DNA from 2 places in the Actinomadura rubrobrunea NBRC 15275 genome. Region 2 is predicted to be linked to the other one. Evidence: riboswitches for the same ligand, from Rfam matches in the RefSeq annotation. Region 2 holds a riboswitch; the other holds the start of a gene.
What was found. Region 2 has a riboswitch for glycine ahead of gcvT (glycine cleavage system aminomethyltransferase GcvT). Riboswitches for the same ligand answer to the same signal wherever they lie in the genome.
Positions count from the first base shown of each region.

Region 1 (7,581 bases), on a different contig from region 2:
CATCAGCGCCGCCGCCAGGTAGGTGACCGCCGCGGCGGCCAGCGCCACCGCCGCCCACCACCACTCGGCGTCGGCGATCAGCGTGGTCAGGTTCACGCTGGACAGCTGCGGCACCACGATGTAGGCGGCCGCGGTGAGCGCGACGATCGACAGCAGCGTCCGGGGCCGGAACCGCTCCAGCCGGACGGGCGCGGCCTCGGTCTCCGGCGTGAGCTGCAGGATCTGCTCCCGGATGCGGGTCAGCAGCTCCCTGTCCTGCCGGACGGCCGCGCGCGTCGCCCGCGACAGCGCCACCCGCTGCAGCAGCGGCACGGCGCCGGCCAGCGTCGCGGCGCCGAGGACGCCCGCGGCGGTGCGGACGGCGCGCTCCGGGCCGACCCGCAGCGCGACGGTGGTGAGCAGCTGCGCCAGGTCGATCCGCAGCGCCAGGTCACCCGCGGCGATCTCCCCGGTGCCCGGCGCGACGATGCGGACGCGGCCGTCGTCGCCGACCAGGATGGCGTCGCCCTCCAGACGGCGGTGCGCCAGCCGGGCGGCCTGCAGCCGCCGCAGCTGCCGCCAGACGTCGTCGAGCAGCTCGTCGGTGATCTCCGCCTCGCGGACGGCGTCAAGGGGGCGCCCGGGCACGTGCTCGTAGGCCAGCAGGGCCGCCTCGGTGCCGACCTCGCAGGCGCCCACCAGCCGCGGGGTGCGCACGCCCGCCGACTCCATGGCGTAGGCCATGAGCGACTCCTGCTCCAGCGAGCGGCGCAGCGAGCGCAGCGCCCGCCGGGTGGAGCCGCCGCGCAGCCGCACCAGCCGCCACACCCGGTACAGCAGCCCGGCGGTCTGCTGGTCGCGGTCCAGGACGGTGACCTGCAGCTGCCAGTCGCCCGGCGGCAGCGCCCGCCCGGTGGCGTCCGCGGGGGCGCCGCCCGGCGAGGGGGCGGTCGCCACGGTGTAGCGGCGCGGCTCGTCGGCGCCGCCGGGCAGCTGGCGGCCGCGGACGGGACGCAGCCCGAGCCGCCCCAGCGCGGCCAGCACGGCGGTGCCCGGCGGCCGCGGGTTGGGGGTGCCGACCGCGTAGAGGGTGCCGTGGCCGATGGCGCTGCCGAGGCAGTACGTGGCGGCCAGCGCCGCCACCGAGGCGGTCGCGGCGGTCAGGCCGGTCAGCGCGGCCAGCGCGATCATCGTCCAGGTGACGGCCTGCCAGCGGGTCCGGCCCGCCATGCCGACGGCGGTGACGAACGCGATGACGGGCGTGATGTCGGTGTGCAGGGGGGCGGTGTCGGTGCCGCCCCAGATGAGCGAGTCCAGCACCCCGCCCGGGGCGGCGGGGACGACCAGGTCGTCCAGCAGGATGGTCAGGATGAACGCGATCACGGCGGCCAGCAGCGCGATCGCCACCCGCACGCCGTCCTTGTGGAACAGCCGCTCGATCGCGAACGCGACCGGCACGGCCAGCACCCCGAAGCTGGACACCAGGGTGGCCAGGGTGAGCAGGAAGCGCGGGGCGTGCGCGGTGCCCTCGGCGATGTCGGTCTGCAGGCCGTGCGTGGTCTGCTGGGCGAACGACACCAGCAGCATGATCCCCGCCAGCCCGACCACCGCGGCGGCGAACCGGATCGCGTCCGACGGCCGCCGGATCCGGTCGGGCCGGGCGGGCTCCTCGACGGGCACGCCGACACCGGCGCCCATGTCCGACGTCGCCGTCTCCCCCTGGGTCTGCGTCACCGCCGCACCGCCGTCCGGACCTGTCATCGTGATCAGCGTTCCAGAACCGGCGGCGGCGCGTCGAGAGACGCGTGCGCCATGGCGCGCGCCGGTCCGCCGCCGGCCGAGAACCCGTGTCGCCCCGCGGGCCGCGGCCGATCACCCCGTGCGTGAGCTGTGGTTATCGTACTGGCAGGTCGCCCGGACGGCTCCCGGTCCGGCGAACGGCGCCGCCGGGCGCCGCTTTCCGCCGCGCGCGGCGGCCCCCGGGGGGCGTCAGACACCCGTCTTTTGGATAGAGTTCCCATAAAGGACGCCGTTGACCCTGTGCGGGAGAGACCCCGCGCCGCCAGCGCGGGGCGCCGAAGGAGCAACCCTCCCCGGAACCTCTCAGGCAAAAGGACCGCTCAGGCGAGGCACCTCTGGAAAGCAGGCGCGCCTCCCGGCGACGGGCGGGAGCGCCTCACCGAAGGGGAAACCCCGTTCCGCGGGCGAAGCTCTCAGGTGCCGAGACAGAGGGGGAGAGCGGGCCGCCGGGCCGCAGCGCGGCGGGCGGCCGGCCCTGAGCGACCGCAGCAGCCCAGGAGGATCCCCATGACCGCCGAGTTCTTCGCCCCGGTGGCGTCCCCGCAGCATCCCCGCACCCGGTTCGCCGACCGGCACGTCGGACCGTCCCCCGACGACCACGCCCGGATGCTGGCGGCCATCGGATACTCCGGCGTCGAGGCCCTGATCGACGACGCGGTGCCCGCCGCGATCCGCACGACCCGCCCGCTGGACCTGCCCCCCGCGCTGAGCGAGTCCGCGGCGCTGGCCCGGCTGCGGGAGCTGGCGAGCCGCAACACCGTGCTCACCTCCATGATCGGCCTGGGCTACTACGGCACGATCACCCCCGGCGTGATCCTGCGGAACGTCCTGGAGAACCCCGGCTGGTACACCGCCTACACCCCGTACCAGCCGGAGATCTCGCAGGGCCGGCTGGAGGCGCTGCTGAACTTCCAGACGATGGTCGGCGACCTGACGGGGCTGCCGGTCGCCAACGCGTCCATGCTCGACGAGGGCACCGCGGCCGCCGAGGCCATGGCGCTCGCGCACCGCGCGTCCAAGCGCAAGGAGCCCGGCGCGTTCCTGGTGGACGCCGACGCGCTGCCGCAGACGATCGAGGTGATCCGCACCCGGGCGGTCCCGCTGGGCATCGACGTGGTCACCGCCGACCTGTCGGACGGGCTGCCCGACGGCGACTTCTTCGGCGTCCTGCTGCAGTACCCGGGCGCGTCCGGCGCCGTCCGCGACCTGGCGCCCGTCACCGCGCAGGCCCACGAACGCGGCGCCCTGGTGGTGGTCGCCGCCGACCTGCTCGCCCTCACGCTGCTGCGCCCGCCCGGCGAGTACGGCGCCGACATCGCGGTCGGCTCGGCGCAGCGGTTCGGGGTGCCCTACGGGTTCGGCGGCCCGCACGCCGGCTACCTGGCCGTGCGCGACGGGCTCCAGCGGCAGCTGCCCGGCCGCCTGGTGGGGGTGTCGGTGGACGCCGACGGCGCCACCGCCTACCGGCTCGCCCTGCAGACCCGCGAGCAGCACATCCGCCGCGAGAAGGCCACCAGCAACATCTGCACCGCCCAGGTGCTGCTCGCCGTGATGGCCGCCATGTACGCGGTGTACCACGGGCCCGAAGGGCTGGCGGCGATCGCCCAGCGCGTGCACCGCCGGGCCGTCGAGCTGGCGTCCGGGCTGCGCGCCGGCGGCGTCGAGGTGGTGCACGAGGCGTTCTTCGACACCGTGCTGGCCCGCGTGCCCGGCCGCGCCGACGAGGTCGTGGCGGCGGCGCTCGAGCGGGGGATCAACCTGCGCCGGGTCGACGCCGACCACGTCGGGATCGCCTGCGACGAGACCACCGCGCCCGAGCACGTCGCCGCCGTGCTGGAGGCGTTCGGCGCCGCGCCCGCGCCCGCCGGCGACCCGGCCGACCGGATCCCCGGCGAGCTGCGCCGCGAGAGCCCGTACCTGACCCACCCGGTGTTCCACGAGCACCGCTCCGAGACGGCGATGCTGCGCTACCTGCGCCGCCTGCAGGACAAGGACATCGCGCTCGACCGGTCGATGATCCCGCTCGGCTCCTGCACGATGAAGCTGAACGCCGCCACCGAGATGGAGCCGATCACCTGGCCGGAGTTCGCGAACATCCACCCGTTCGCGCCGCTCGACCAGGCCGCCGGCTACCTGGAGCTGATCGCCGAGCTGGAGGAGCGGCTCGCCGAGATCACCGGCTACGCCAAGGTGTCGGTGCAGCCGAACGCCGGCTCCCAGGGCGAGCTGGCCGGGCTGCTGGCCATCCGCGGCTACCACGCCTCCCGCGGCGAGGGGCACCGCACCGTGTGCCTCATCCCGTCCTCGGCGCACGGCACCAACGCCGCCAGCGCCGTCATGGCCGGGATGCGGGTCGTGGTCGTCAAGTGCGACGCCGACGGCGACATCGACCTGGACGACCTGCACGCCAAGATCGACAAGCACCGCGCCGAGCTGGCCGCGATCATGGTGACCTACCCGTCCACGCACGGGGTGTTCGAGGAGACCATCACCGAGGTCTGCGCGGCCGTGCACGAGGCCGGCGGCCAGGTGTACGTCGACGGCGCCAACCTCAACGCCCTGGTCGGGCTGGCCCGCCCCGGCGAGTTCGGCTCCGACGTGTCCCACCTCAACCTGCACAAGACGTTCTGCATCCCGCACGGCGGCGGCGGGCCCGGCGTCGGCCCGATCGGCGTGCGCGAGCACCTGGTGCCGTTCCTGCCGAGCCACCCGCTGCGCCCCGAGGCGGGCCCGGGCGAGGGGAGGGGCGCGGGGCCGGTCTCGGCGGCGCCGTGGGGCTCGGCGGGCATCCTGCCGATCTCCTGGACCTACATCGCGATGATGGGCCCGGACGGGCTGCGCGCCGCCACCGAGGGCGCCATCATCGCGGCCAACTACGTGGCCAAGCGGCTCGCGCCGCACTACCCGATCCTCTACACCGGCCGCAACGGCCTGGTCGCGCACGAGTGCATCGCCGACCTCCGCAAGATCACCAAGGAGACCGGGATCACCGCCGAGGACGTGGCCAAGCGGCTGATCGACTACGGCTTCCACGCCCCGACGCTGGCGTTCCCGGTGGCCGGCACGCTGATGATCGAGCCCACCGAGAGCGAGGACCTGGCCGAGCTGGACCGGTTCTGCGACGCCATGATCCAGATCCGCCGGGAGATCCAGCGGGTCGCCGACGGCGTCTACGACCGCGCCGACAACCCGCTCAAGAACGCCCCGCACACCGCCGAGTGCCTCATCACCGAGGACTGGAAGCACCCCTACTCGCGCGAGGAGGCCGCCTACCCGCTGCCGTCGCTGCGCGAGAACAAGTACTGGCCGCCGGTGCGCCGCATCGACCAGGCGTACGGCGACCGGAACCTGGTGTGCGCCTGCCCGCCGCCGGAGGCGTTCGAGGACTGACGTCCGGGGGCTTCGTCGCGCCTCCCGGGCGCCCGGCGCGCGCCGCGGCGCCCGGGAGGCGCGCGAGACGATGATCAAGCATCCCGGTTTCCGTGTCGTCCGCCGGACGCGGCCGGCGGCTCGATAGGCTGAACGGCCTATGAGCGACACCTCGGCCCCGCCCCCCGGTGACACGCCGGAGCAGCTGTGCGAGGAGGCCCGGCGGCTCGCCGAGGACGGCGAGCTCGACCGCGCCGCCGACCTGTTCGAGCGGGTCCTGGCGCTCGGCGACACCCCCGTCCGGGCCCGCGCCGCGCTCGGCCTGGCCGTCGTGCTGGACGACACCGGCGACGTGGCGGGCGCCCGGGACGCCGACCGCCTCGCCATCGCCACCGGCGACCCCGAGTACGGGCCGCGCGCCGCCTACCACCTCGCCCTCACCCACGAACGCGCCGGGGAGTACGAGCTCGCCGGGCCCGCCTGGCAGGTCGTCGTCGACTTCGGCAACCCCGCCTACCTGCCCCCGGCGCACCTGGCGCTGGCGCGGCTGGCCGACGACGCCGGCGAGTTCGACGCCGCCCGCGAGCACTGGGAGGCCGCCATCGCCACCGGCGACCCCGAATACGGGCCGGTGGCCGCCCACGACCTGGCGCAGCGGCTGCTGGAGCGCGGCGAGCCGGCCCGCGCCCAGCGCGTCCTGACCGCGGGCCTGCGCCTGGTGGACCGCGCCGCCGCCCCGCACGCCCACGCGCGGCTGGCTGTGGCGCTCGGCATCGCCTGCCTCGACCAGGCCATCGGCGCGTTCTCCGCGGCGCTGGGCGACGACGACGCCCCCGTCGACGCCGAGGCCGGGGCGCTGGCCATCGAGCTGCTGGCCCGCACCCTGCCGCTGCGCGGACGCGGCGCCGAGAGCCGGGAGGTGTGGCGGCGCGGCCTGGCCGACCCGGGCGTGGCCGCGCAGGTCCGCGCGCGGCTGCGGCGCGACTTCGGCGACGACGAGGACGGCGACCCCGAGAACCTGTGGTGGGAGCCGGTGCTGGAGCAGGCGGTGGCCGACGGCACCCTGCCCGCCGTGGCCGGCGAGGCGTTCGGCGCCCTGGACCACATGTACTCCCTGCTGGCCGTGCGGTACGCCGACGAGCCGCGCGAGGAGCGGCCCGGCGAGATCCGCGAGCTGCTCGGCAGGGCCATCCGCGTCCCCAGCGACTACGCCTGGGGGCCGCTGCTGCACGAGAGCTTCGCCGAACGCCTGCGGGTGGCCATGGGCGCTCCCGCCCCGATGCCGCCTCCCGAAGGCCCGGACGCCGCCGTGTGACCGGCGCTCACTCCGCGATGTCCTTCTCGGCGATCACCTTGGTGGGGCGGACGCGGACCAGGACCTCGCCGGGGCCTCCGTTGCGGGCGCCGAACTCCTCGGCGCGGTCCTCGCCCATGTAGCGGCCGCCGATCACGGTGGCCCAGCGGCGCAGCTCGGCCGGGTCCTCCGACAACGCGGCCTCGCCTCGTATGAGCACGAACGAGTACGGCGGGGTCTGGTCGTCCACGCAGACGGACACGCGCGGGTCGCGGCGCAGGGCGCGGGCCTTGAGGCTCTCGCCGCCGGTGGTGAACACCAGGTCGTCGCCGTCCAGGACGAACCAGATCGGCGTCACATGGGGCGCGCCGTCCTGCCGGACCACCGCGACCTTGCCCGTGCGGGTGCCCTCCGACACGAACGCGCGCCATTCGCTGTCGCTCATCTTCGCCATGGCCCCACCCTTCCCCGGAGGACGGGCCCGCTACCGTGGGCGCATGCGGATCGACACGGCGCAGGGCCCGGCGGAGGTCGCCGTCGACGACGTCGACGACCCCGCGTTCCTGCTGGTGCTGACGCACGGCTCCAACGGCGGCGTGGACGCCGCCGACCTGCTGGCCGTCCGCGAGGCCGCGCTGGGCTTCGGCGGGGCGGTCGCGCGGGTGCTGCAGCCGTTCCGGGCCGCGGGACGGCGCGCGCCGGGCTCGCCGGTCCGCCAGGACGCCGCCTGGCTGGAGGTGATCGCGGCGCTGCGGGACCGCTTCGGGGACGTGCCGCTCGTCCAGGGCGGACGCAGCAACGGCGCCCGCGTGGCCTGCCGCACCGCGCGGGCGGCGGGCGCGGTCGGCGTGGTGGCGCTGGCGTTCCCGCTGGTCCCGCCGGGCAGGCCCGACCGGTCGCGGGCGGACGAGCTGCGCTCGGCCGGGGTGGAGGTGCTGGTCGTCAACGGCGACCGGGACCCGTTCGGCGTGCCGGACCGGGCGGACGCGACCGAGGTCGTCGTCCTGCCGGGGGAGCGGCACGACCTGGACAGGAACCCGGCGGCCGTCGGCGCGGCCGTGGAGCCGTGGCTGCGCCGCTGGACGGCGCGCGCCCCCGCGCCGGGCGGCGGCGCGCGCTGATCACAGCGGCCGGCCCCC
Region 1 covers NZ_BCQU01000143.1:750-8,330, forward strand. Annotated here, with positions in the region: partial or broken gene AR3_RS27625 (flippase-like domain-containing protein) at 1-1,740, opposite strand, end outside; glycine riboswitch at 2,013-2,108, shown strand; glycine riboswitch at 2,109-2,218, shown strand; gene gcvP (aminomethyl-transferring glycine dehydrogenase) at 2,287-5,169, shown strand; gene AR3_RS27635 (tetratricopeptide repeat protein) at 5,309-6,463, shown strand; gene AR3_RS27640 (PPOX class F420-dependent oxidoreductase) at 6,471-6,896, opposite strand; gene AR3_RS27645 (alpha/beta hydrolase family protein) at 6,940-7,563, shown strand.
Region 1: another riboswitch for glycine. It lies ahead of gcvP (aminomethyl-transferring glycine dehydrogenase); the one in region 2 lies ahead of gcvT (glycine cleavage system aminomethyltransferase GcvT).

Region 2 (7,581 bases):
CGGGCTGGGAGCTGAGCGACGTGCTGGCCCTGCTGATGCGGTGGGGCGACCGGCACCTGCACCCCGACGACCCGCCCGTGCGGTGGATCCACACCTGCGGGGAGCATCTGCAGCCCGAGGTGGTCTGCGGCTCCTGCGGCCGTCCGGCGCGGGAGGGGGCGACCCCGACCGGCCGCGGCGCGCGCACCTGACCGTCCGCCCCGCCCGGCGGGCGGGGACGCGGACGCCGCGAGCGGTCATGCGCGCGGCATCGCCCGCGGGTCACACCGAAACGGCCGAGACGGCATCGAGCGACGGTTGCACGGTGACGTCGTCCGGCGACGCGTCGCGGCGCTGCCGGACGGTGAGCGCGGCCCAGACGGTCTTGCCGCCGAGAGGGTGAGGAGTCCATCCCCAGTCCTCGGAGAGGGACTGGACGATGAGCAGGCCGCGTCCGTGCTCGTCCAGGGCCCCGGGCGCACCGGGCACGGGCTCGACCGGGCTGCGATCCCAGACCCGCACCGTCACCCGGCGGTCCGCCTCCACGTGGACGGACAGCACGATCCTGCCGCCGACGCGGACGGCGTTGCCGATCAGCTCGGAGGCGACGAGCATCGCGTCGTCGGCCAGCTCCGCCGGCGCGTGCCGCTCCAGCAGCTCACCGACCAGCTTCCGCCCCTCGCGCACGGCCGCGGGACAGGCCGTCAGCGCCAGGGCGCACAGGCACCCCGCCTCGTCGCTCCCGCTCGTCATCGTCGTCGGCCCCGGTCGGTGGATGGTTCGCCTCGAAGGCGACTATGGAGCCCTTTGTGAGGGCCGTCACGGTTGTGTTCATTGTGTTTGCGGCGGACGTCAGCACTCGATCACGTTGACGGCGAGGCCGCCGCGCGAGGTCTCCTTGTACTTGTCGAGCATGTCGCGACCGGTGTCGCGCATGGTCGCGATGGCCTTGTCGAGGGAGACGAAGTGCCGGCCGTCGCCGCGCAGCGAGATGCGGGCGGCGCTGATGGCCTTGGTGGCGCCGACGGCGTTGCGCTCGATGCAGGGGATCTGGACGAGGCCGCCGATCGGGTCGCAGGTCAGGCCGAGGTTGTGCTCGATGCCGATCTCGGCGGCGTTCTCCACCTGCTCGGGGGTGCCGCCGAGGACCTCGGCCAGTCCGGCGGCGGCCATCGAGCACGCCGAGCCGACCTCCCCCTGGCAGCCCACCTCGGCGCCGGAGATGGAGGCGTTCTGCTTGAACAGGACGCCGATCGCGCCGGAGGTGAGCAGGAACCGCACCACGCCGGTGTCGTCGGCGCCCGGCACGAAGCGGTCGTAGTAGTGCAGCACGGCGGGGATGATGCCCGCGGCGCCGTTGGTGGGGGCGGTGACGATGCGCCCGCCGGCGGCGTTCTCCTCGTTCACCGCCAGGGCGAACAGCGTCACCCAGTCCATCGCGTGCAGCGGGTCGGCGGGCTTTTCGGCCAGCAGCTGCCGGTGCAGGTGCGGCGCGCGGCGGCGGACCTTCAGACCGCCCGGCAGGTTCCCCTCGCGCGTGCAGCCGCGTTCCACGCAGGCGCGCATGACCCCCCACAGGCGCAGCAGGCCCGCGCGGATCTCGTCCTCGGTGCGGCCGAACGCCTTCTCGTTCTCCATCATCAGGGCCGGAATGGACAGGCCCGTGTCGCGGCAGAGGGCGAGCAGCTCGGCGGCGGACGAGAACGGGTACGGCAGGGCGGTGTCGTCCCGCGTGATGCGGTCGGCGCCCGCCTCGTCCTCGTCGACGACGAAGCCCCCGCCCACCGAGTAGTAGACGCGGTCCCGCAGCTCGTTGCCGGAGTCGTCGAACGCGGTGAAGCGCATCCCGTTGGGGTGGCCGGGAAGCGTCCGCGTGCGCTCGAAGACCAGATGCTCGCCGACGACGAAGGGGACGTCGTGGGACCCGAACAGCCGCAGCGCGCCGTTCCGGCGGACCGCGGCCAGACGGGAGTCGACGGTGTCGACGTCCACGCGCTCGGGGGTGTCGCCTTCCAGCCCGAGGATGACGGCCTTGTCGCTGCCGTGCCCCTTGCCGGTCAGGCCGAGGGACCCGTACAGGACCGCCCGGACGGACGCCGTCTTCTCCAGCAGGCCGTCGCGGGCCAGGCCGCGGGCGAAGCGGTGCGCGGCGGCCATCGGCCCGCCGGTGTGCGAGCTCGACGGCCCGATTCCGATTTTGAAAAGGTCGAAGACGCTGATGGCCATCGCCGCTCCCTCCGTGACCGGAGGATCGCTCCGGTCACGGGAGGCTCTAGAGGGTGGGGTACAGGGGGTGCGCCTCGGCGAGGGCGCGCACCCGGGCCGACAGGTCCGCCCGGTCGTAGGACGGCTGCAGGGCCTGGGCGATGATGTCGGCCACCTCGGTGAAGTCCGCGGCGGTGAAGCCGCGGGTGGCCAGGGCGGGGGTGCCGATCCGCAGGCCGGAGGTGACCATCGGCGGGCGCGGGTCGTCGGGCACCGCGTTGCGGTTCACGGTGATCCCGATGTCGTGCAGCCGGTCCTCGGCGTCCCGGCCGGTCAGCTCGGACTCGACCAGGTCGACCAGGACGAGGTGGACGTCGGTGCCGCCGGTGAGCACCTTCACCCCGGCCTTGGCCGCGTCCTCGGCCATGAGCCGCTCCGCCAGGATGCGCGCGCCCTCCAGGGTGCGCGCCTGCCGCTCCCGGAACTCCTCCGACGCGGCGATCTTCAACGCGACCGCCTTGGCCGCGATCACGTGCTCCAGCGGGCCGCCCTGCATGCCCGGGAACACCGCCGAGTTGATCTTCTTGCCGTACTCCTCGCGGGCCAGGATGAGGCCGCCGCGGGGGCCGCCGAGGGTCTTGTGCGTGGTGGTGGTGACCACGTCGGCGTACGGCACGGGCGAGGGGTGCAGCCCGGCCGCGACCAGGCCCGCGAAGTGCGCCATGTCCACCATGAGCAGCGCCCCCACCGAGTCGGCGATCTCGCGGAACGCGGCGAAGTCCAGGTGCCGCGGGTACGCCGACCAGCCCGCCACGATCATCTTCGGGCGGTGCTCCTCGGCCAGCCGGGCGACCTCCTCCATGTCGACCCGGCCGTCCTCGCGCCGCACGTGGTAGGCGACGACGTTGAGCAGCTTGCCGGAGTAGTTCAGGCGCATGCCGTGGGTGAGGTGCCCGCCGTGCGCGAGGTCCAGCCCGAGGATCGTGTCCCCCGGCTGGAGCAGCGCGAAGTAGACCGCGGTGTTGGCCTGCGCGCCCGAATGCGGCTGGACGTTGGCGTGCTCGGCGCCGAACAGCTCCTTGGCCCGGTCGATGGCCAGCTGCTCGGTGACGTCGACGTGCTCGCAGCCGCCGTAGTAGCGCCGCCCCGGGTAGCCCTCGGCGTACTTGTTGGTCAGCACCGAGCCCTGCGCCTCCAGGACGGCGACCGGCGCGAAGTTCTCCGAGGCGATCATCTCCAGCGTGGTCTGCTGGCGGCGCAGCTCGGCGGAGACGGCCTCGGCGACCTGCGGGTCGACGGCCGCCAGGGACTCGTTGAGGGTCACGGTTCAGCTCTCCTCGATCAGCTTGCTGTAGGCGGTCGCGTCCAGCAGATCGCCGGGCTCCTCGCTGAGCCGCACCTTGAAGATCCAGCCCTCGCCGTACGGGTCGTCGTTGATCACCTTCGGCTCGTCGATCACCGCGGCGTTGACCGCGGTGATCTCGCCGCTGACCGGCGAGTAGATGTCGCTGACCGACTTGGTCGACTCGACCTCGCCGCACGGCTCCCCGGCCTCGACGGTGTCGCCCTCGCCGGCCTGCAGCTCGATGAAGACGATCTCGCCCAGGGCGTCGGCTGCGTGCGCGGTGATGCCGACGGTGACGATGCCGTCCTCGTTGTCGAGGCCGGACACCCACTCGTGCTCCTCGCTGTACCGCAGCTGTTCCGGAACGCTCACGTTCGTCTCTCCCAGGTGTTTCAGGAACGCTTGTAGAACGGCAGGGCGACGACGTCGACCGGCTCGCGCCGGCCGCGGACGTCCACGGCGAGCCCGCTCTCCGCGACGCCGCTGTCGACGTACGCCATGGCGATCGGCCTGCCCAGTGTGGGCGACGGAGCGCCGCTGGTCACGACGCCGCACGGCGTGCCGTCGGAGCCGACGACCGGATACCCCTTGCGGGGCGCCCGGCGGCCGTGCGCGACCAGTCCTACGAGCCTACGGCCTGGCGGGGTCTGGGCCTGTGCCGCCAGCGCCGCCTTGCCCACGAAATCGACTTTCTTGTCGAGCTTCACCACGCGGCCGAGCCCCGCCTCGTAGGGGGTGGTCTCGGTGGTGAGCTCGTTGCCGTACAGCGGCATGCCCGCCTCCAGGCGGAGGGTGTCGCGGGCCGACAGGCCGGCGGGCGTCACGCCCTCGACTCCGGCCAGCTCCTTCCACAGCGGCACCGCGTCGCCGACGGACACGAACAGCTCGAACCCGTCCTCGCCGGTGTAGCCCGTGCGGGCGATGAGCGCGTCCACCCCGGCGACCTCCCCCGCCATGACGGCGTAGTAACGCAGGTCGGGCAGGGGAGCCTCGGTGAACCGGGAGAGGATGTCCTGGGAGTCGGGGCCCTGCAGCGCGATGAGGGCGTAGGAGGCGGACCGGTCCTCCACGGCCGCCTCGAAACCGGCGGCGCGCTCGACCAGCTCGCCGTGGACCGTCGCGGCGTTGGCGGCGTTGGCGACCACCATGAACGTCTCCGCGGCCAGCCGGTAGACGATCAGGTCGTCCAGCACGCCGCCGTCGGGCGCGCAGATCATCGTGTACCGCGCCTTGCCGACGGCCATGGGGGACAGGTTGCCGACCAGCGCGTAGTCGAGCGCGGCGGCCGCGCCCGGCCCGGACACGAAGATCTCCCCCATGTGGGACAGGTCGAACAGGCCCGCCGCGGTGCGGACCGCGCGGTGCTCGGCGGTCTCGCTCTGGTAGCGCAGCGGCATCCGGTAGCCCGCGAAGTCGACGAGCGTGGCGCCGAGCTCGACGTGCACGTCGTACAGCGGTGTCTTCTTGGACATGGGTCGGCTCCTTCATCGCGGGGCGCGCGTCGGGACGCATCATCATCGTCCCACCGGCGCACCGGCGTGGTCGGTGCCTCCCCCTCTGTCATCGGCGCCTGAGAGCTTCACCCCTCGCGGGGTTTTCACCTTCGGCGGGGGACCTGGGAGCGTCCCCTCTTTCCAGAGGGCGCCTGGTCCGCGCGGTCCTGGGGCCTGAGAGGTTCCGGGGAGGGTTTGCTCCTTCGGCGGCCCCCGCCGGCTGCGAGGGCGCTCTCCCGCGCGGGATCAGCGGCGCAGGGTCAGAGTAGCAGCGGCCTCGCCTTTCGCGGAGACCCGAAGCGGTGCCGCAGGCCGCGGCCGCCTGGCGCCGGACGGCCGAGACGGCTCCGAGACGGCGCCGTCCAGCGTGGGAGCAGGGCCGGGGCAGTCGCCCGGCCTGTCGGCCGCCGGGTGCCCGCCGTGAAAGCGTGCGGGGCGGGCAGGAGGAGGCCGACCCTGCGGCGGCGGCCGCCTCGGGGCCGCGAGGCGAAGCAGTGCGCCCCCCGCATTCGCGCGGACGGAGCCACGGCGGCGCGCCGAACGCTTCGGTCGCGTCCCGCGTACGGCCTGAACGCAGGCTTCGACTTGCCGGGCGCCGCTGTCGGCGGCGGTTCGCGCCGCAATGAGGACGGGTTCGAAGGGAATTAGGGACTGGCTCAAGTGCATTTGTACGCGGTCGGATGCGTTGCCCATGACGTACCCTGAGCGGGTTGCTGGAGATCACGGAGGGATGCGACGGTGGACTGGCTGACGGGGGTGCTGATCCTCTTTCTGGGCCTGCTGGCGTCCATCGCGCTGCACGAGCTCGGGCACTTCTCCTTCGCCAAGCTCTTCGGCGTGCGCACCACCCAGTTCATGGTGGGCTTCGGGCCCACGCTGTGGTCGCGCACCAAGGGGGAGACCGAGTACGGCATCAAGTGGATCCCGCTCGGCGGCTACATCCGCATGATCGGCATGCTGCCGCCGCGCAAGGGCGACCGGCCCGGCCAGGTCCGCCGGATCAGCACCGGCCCGTGGCAGGGGCTCATCGAGTCGGCCCGGGGCGCGGCCCTGGAAGAGGTCCGGCCGGGCGACGAGGACCGCGTCTTCTACGCCAAGAAGTGGTGGCAGAAGCTCATCATCATGTTCGCCGGGCCGGCCATGAACCTGGTCCTCGCCGTGGTCTTCTTCGCCATCCTGCTCATGGGCATCGGCACGCCCACCCCGCAGCCGGTGATCGGCTCGGTGGCCAAGTGCGCCATCCCGGCCGGGCAGCAGGCCCAGGAGTGCCCGGCCGACTACACGCCCACACCCGCCGCGCAGGCCGGGCTGCGGGCCGGCGACCGGTTCGTCTCCTACGACGGCACGAAGATCTCCTCCTATGAGCAGCTGCAGAGGCTGATCCGGGACTCCGGCGGCCGCACCGTGCCCGTCGTCGTCGAACGCGACGGCCGCACGGTCTCCATGGACATCGCCGTCACCCGCAACCAGATGTACGACCTCGAGGACCCCGACAAGATCGTCAACGTCGGGTTCCTCGGCATCACCCCGCTGCAGGAGCGCGAGCGGCAGGGCCCGGTCGCCGTCGCCGAGTACATGGGCGAGCTGACCGCGCACACCGCCGGGGCGCTGCTGCGGCTGCCCGAGCGGATGGTCGGGGTGTGGAACGCGGCCTTCGGCGGCGAGGAGCGCGACCCCAACGGGCCGATCGGCGTGGTCGGCGTGAGCCGCCTGGGCGGGGAGATCGCCGCCTCGGAGAGCCCCGTGGTGGAGAAGCTGGCGATGTTCATCGCCCTGCTCGGCTCGGTGAACCTGGCGGTCGCGCTGTTCAACCTCATCCCGCTGCTTCCGCTGGACGGCGGGCACATGGCGGGGGCGCTGCTGGAGGCCCTCAAGAAGGGCGTGGCCCGGCTGCTCGGGCGGCCCGACCCCGGCTACGTGGACGTGGCCAAGGCGCTGCCGGTGACCTACGTGATGGCCGCCGTGCTGATCATCATGGGCGGTCTGCTGATCTACGCCGACCTGGTCAACCCGATCAGGTTCTCCGGCTGACCGGCCGCGCCGACCGGCGCGACGGCGGGGCAGGGCGGCCGGTCACAGGGGTCGGTCACAGGGGCCGGTCACAGGGGCATGGTCAGCTCGCCGGTCTTGTGGAAGGCGCGCAGCGCCTCCAGGTACGGCGTGATGTCCAGCCCCTGCTCGGCCAGCCACGCGTCCGACCCGTAGGTCCCGCGGTACCGCTCGGCGCCGTCGCAGATGAGCGTGACCACGCTGCCGCGCTCGCCCCGCGCCAGCATCTCGGCGATCAGCTCGACCGCGCCCCACATGTTGGTGCCGGTGGAGCCGCCGACGCCGCGGCCGGTGACCTCGGCGGTCCAGCGCATGGCGGCGATGGACGCCGCGTCCGGCACGTGGACCATCCGGTCGATCACCGTCGGCAGGAACGACGGCTCCACGCGGGGCCGTCCGATGCCCTCGATCCGCGACCCGGCCGCCGTGCGCGCGGGGTCCTCGTCGCGGAACGCCCCGAAGAAGGCCGACCCCTCCGGGTCCACGACGGCGACGCGGGTCTGGTAGCGG
Region 2 covers NZ_BCQU01000028.1:36,328-43,908, forward strand. Annotated here, with positions in the region: gene AR3_RS11430 (winged helix-turn-helix transcriptional regulator) at 1-191, shown strand, start outside; gene AR3_RS11435 (ATP-binding protein) at 262-732, opposite strand; gene AR3_RS11440 (L-serine ammonia-lyase) at 832-2,205, opposite strand; gene AR3_RS11445 (serine hydroxymethyltransferase) at 2,252-3,508, opposite strand; gene gcvH (glycine cleavage system protein GcvH) at 3,512-3,901, opposite strand; gene gcvT (glycine cleavage system aminomethyltransferase GcvT) at 3,922-5,001, opposite strand; glycine riboswitch at 5,077-5,173, opposite strand; glycine riboswitch at 5,175-5,271, opposite strand; gene AR3_RS11460 (M50 family metallopeptidase) at 5,761-7,053, shown strand; partial or broken gene AR3_RS11465 (pyridoxal-phosphate dependent enzyme) at 7,122-7,581, opposite strand, start outside.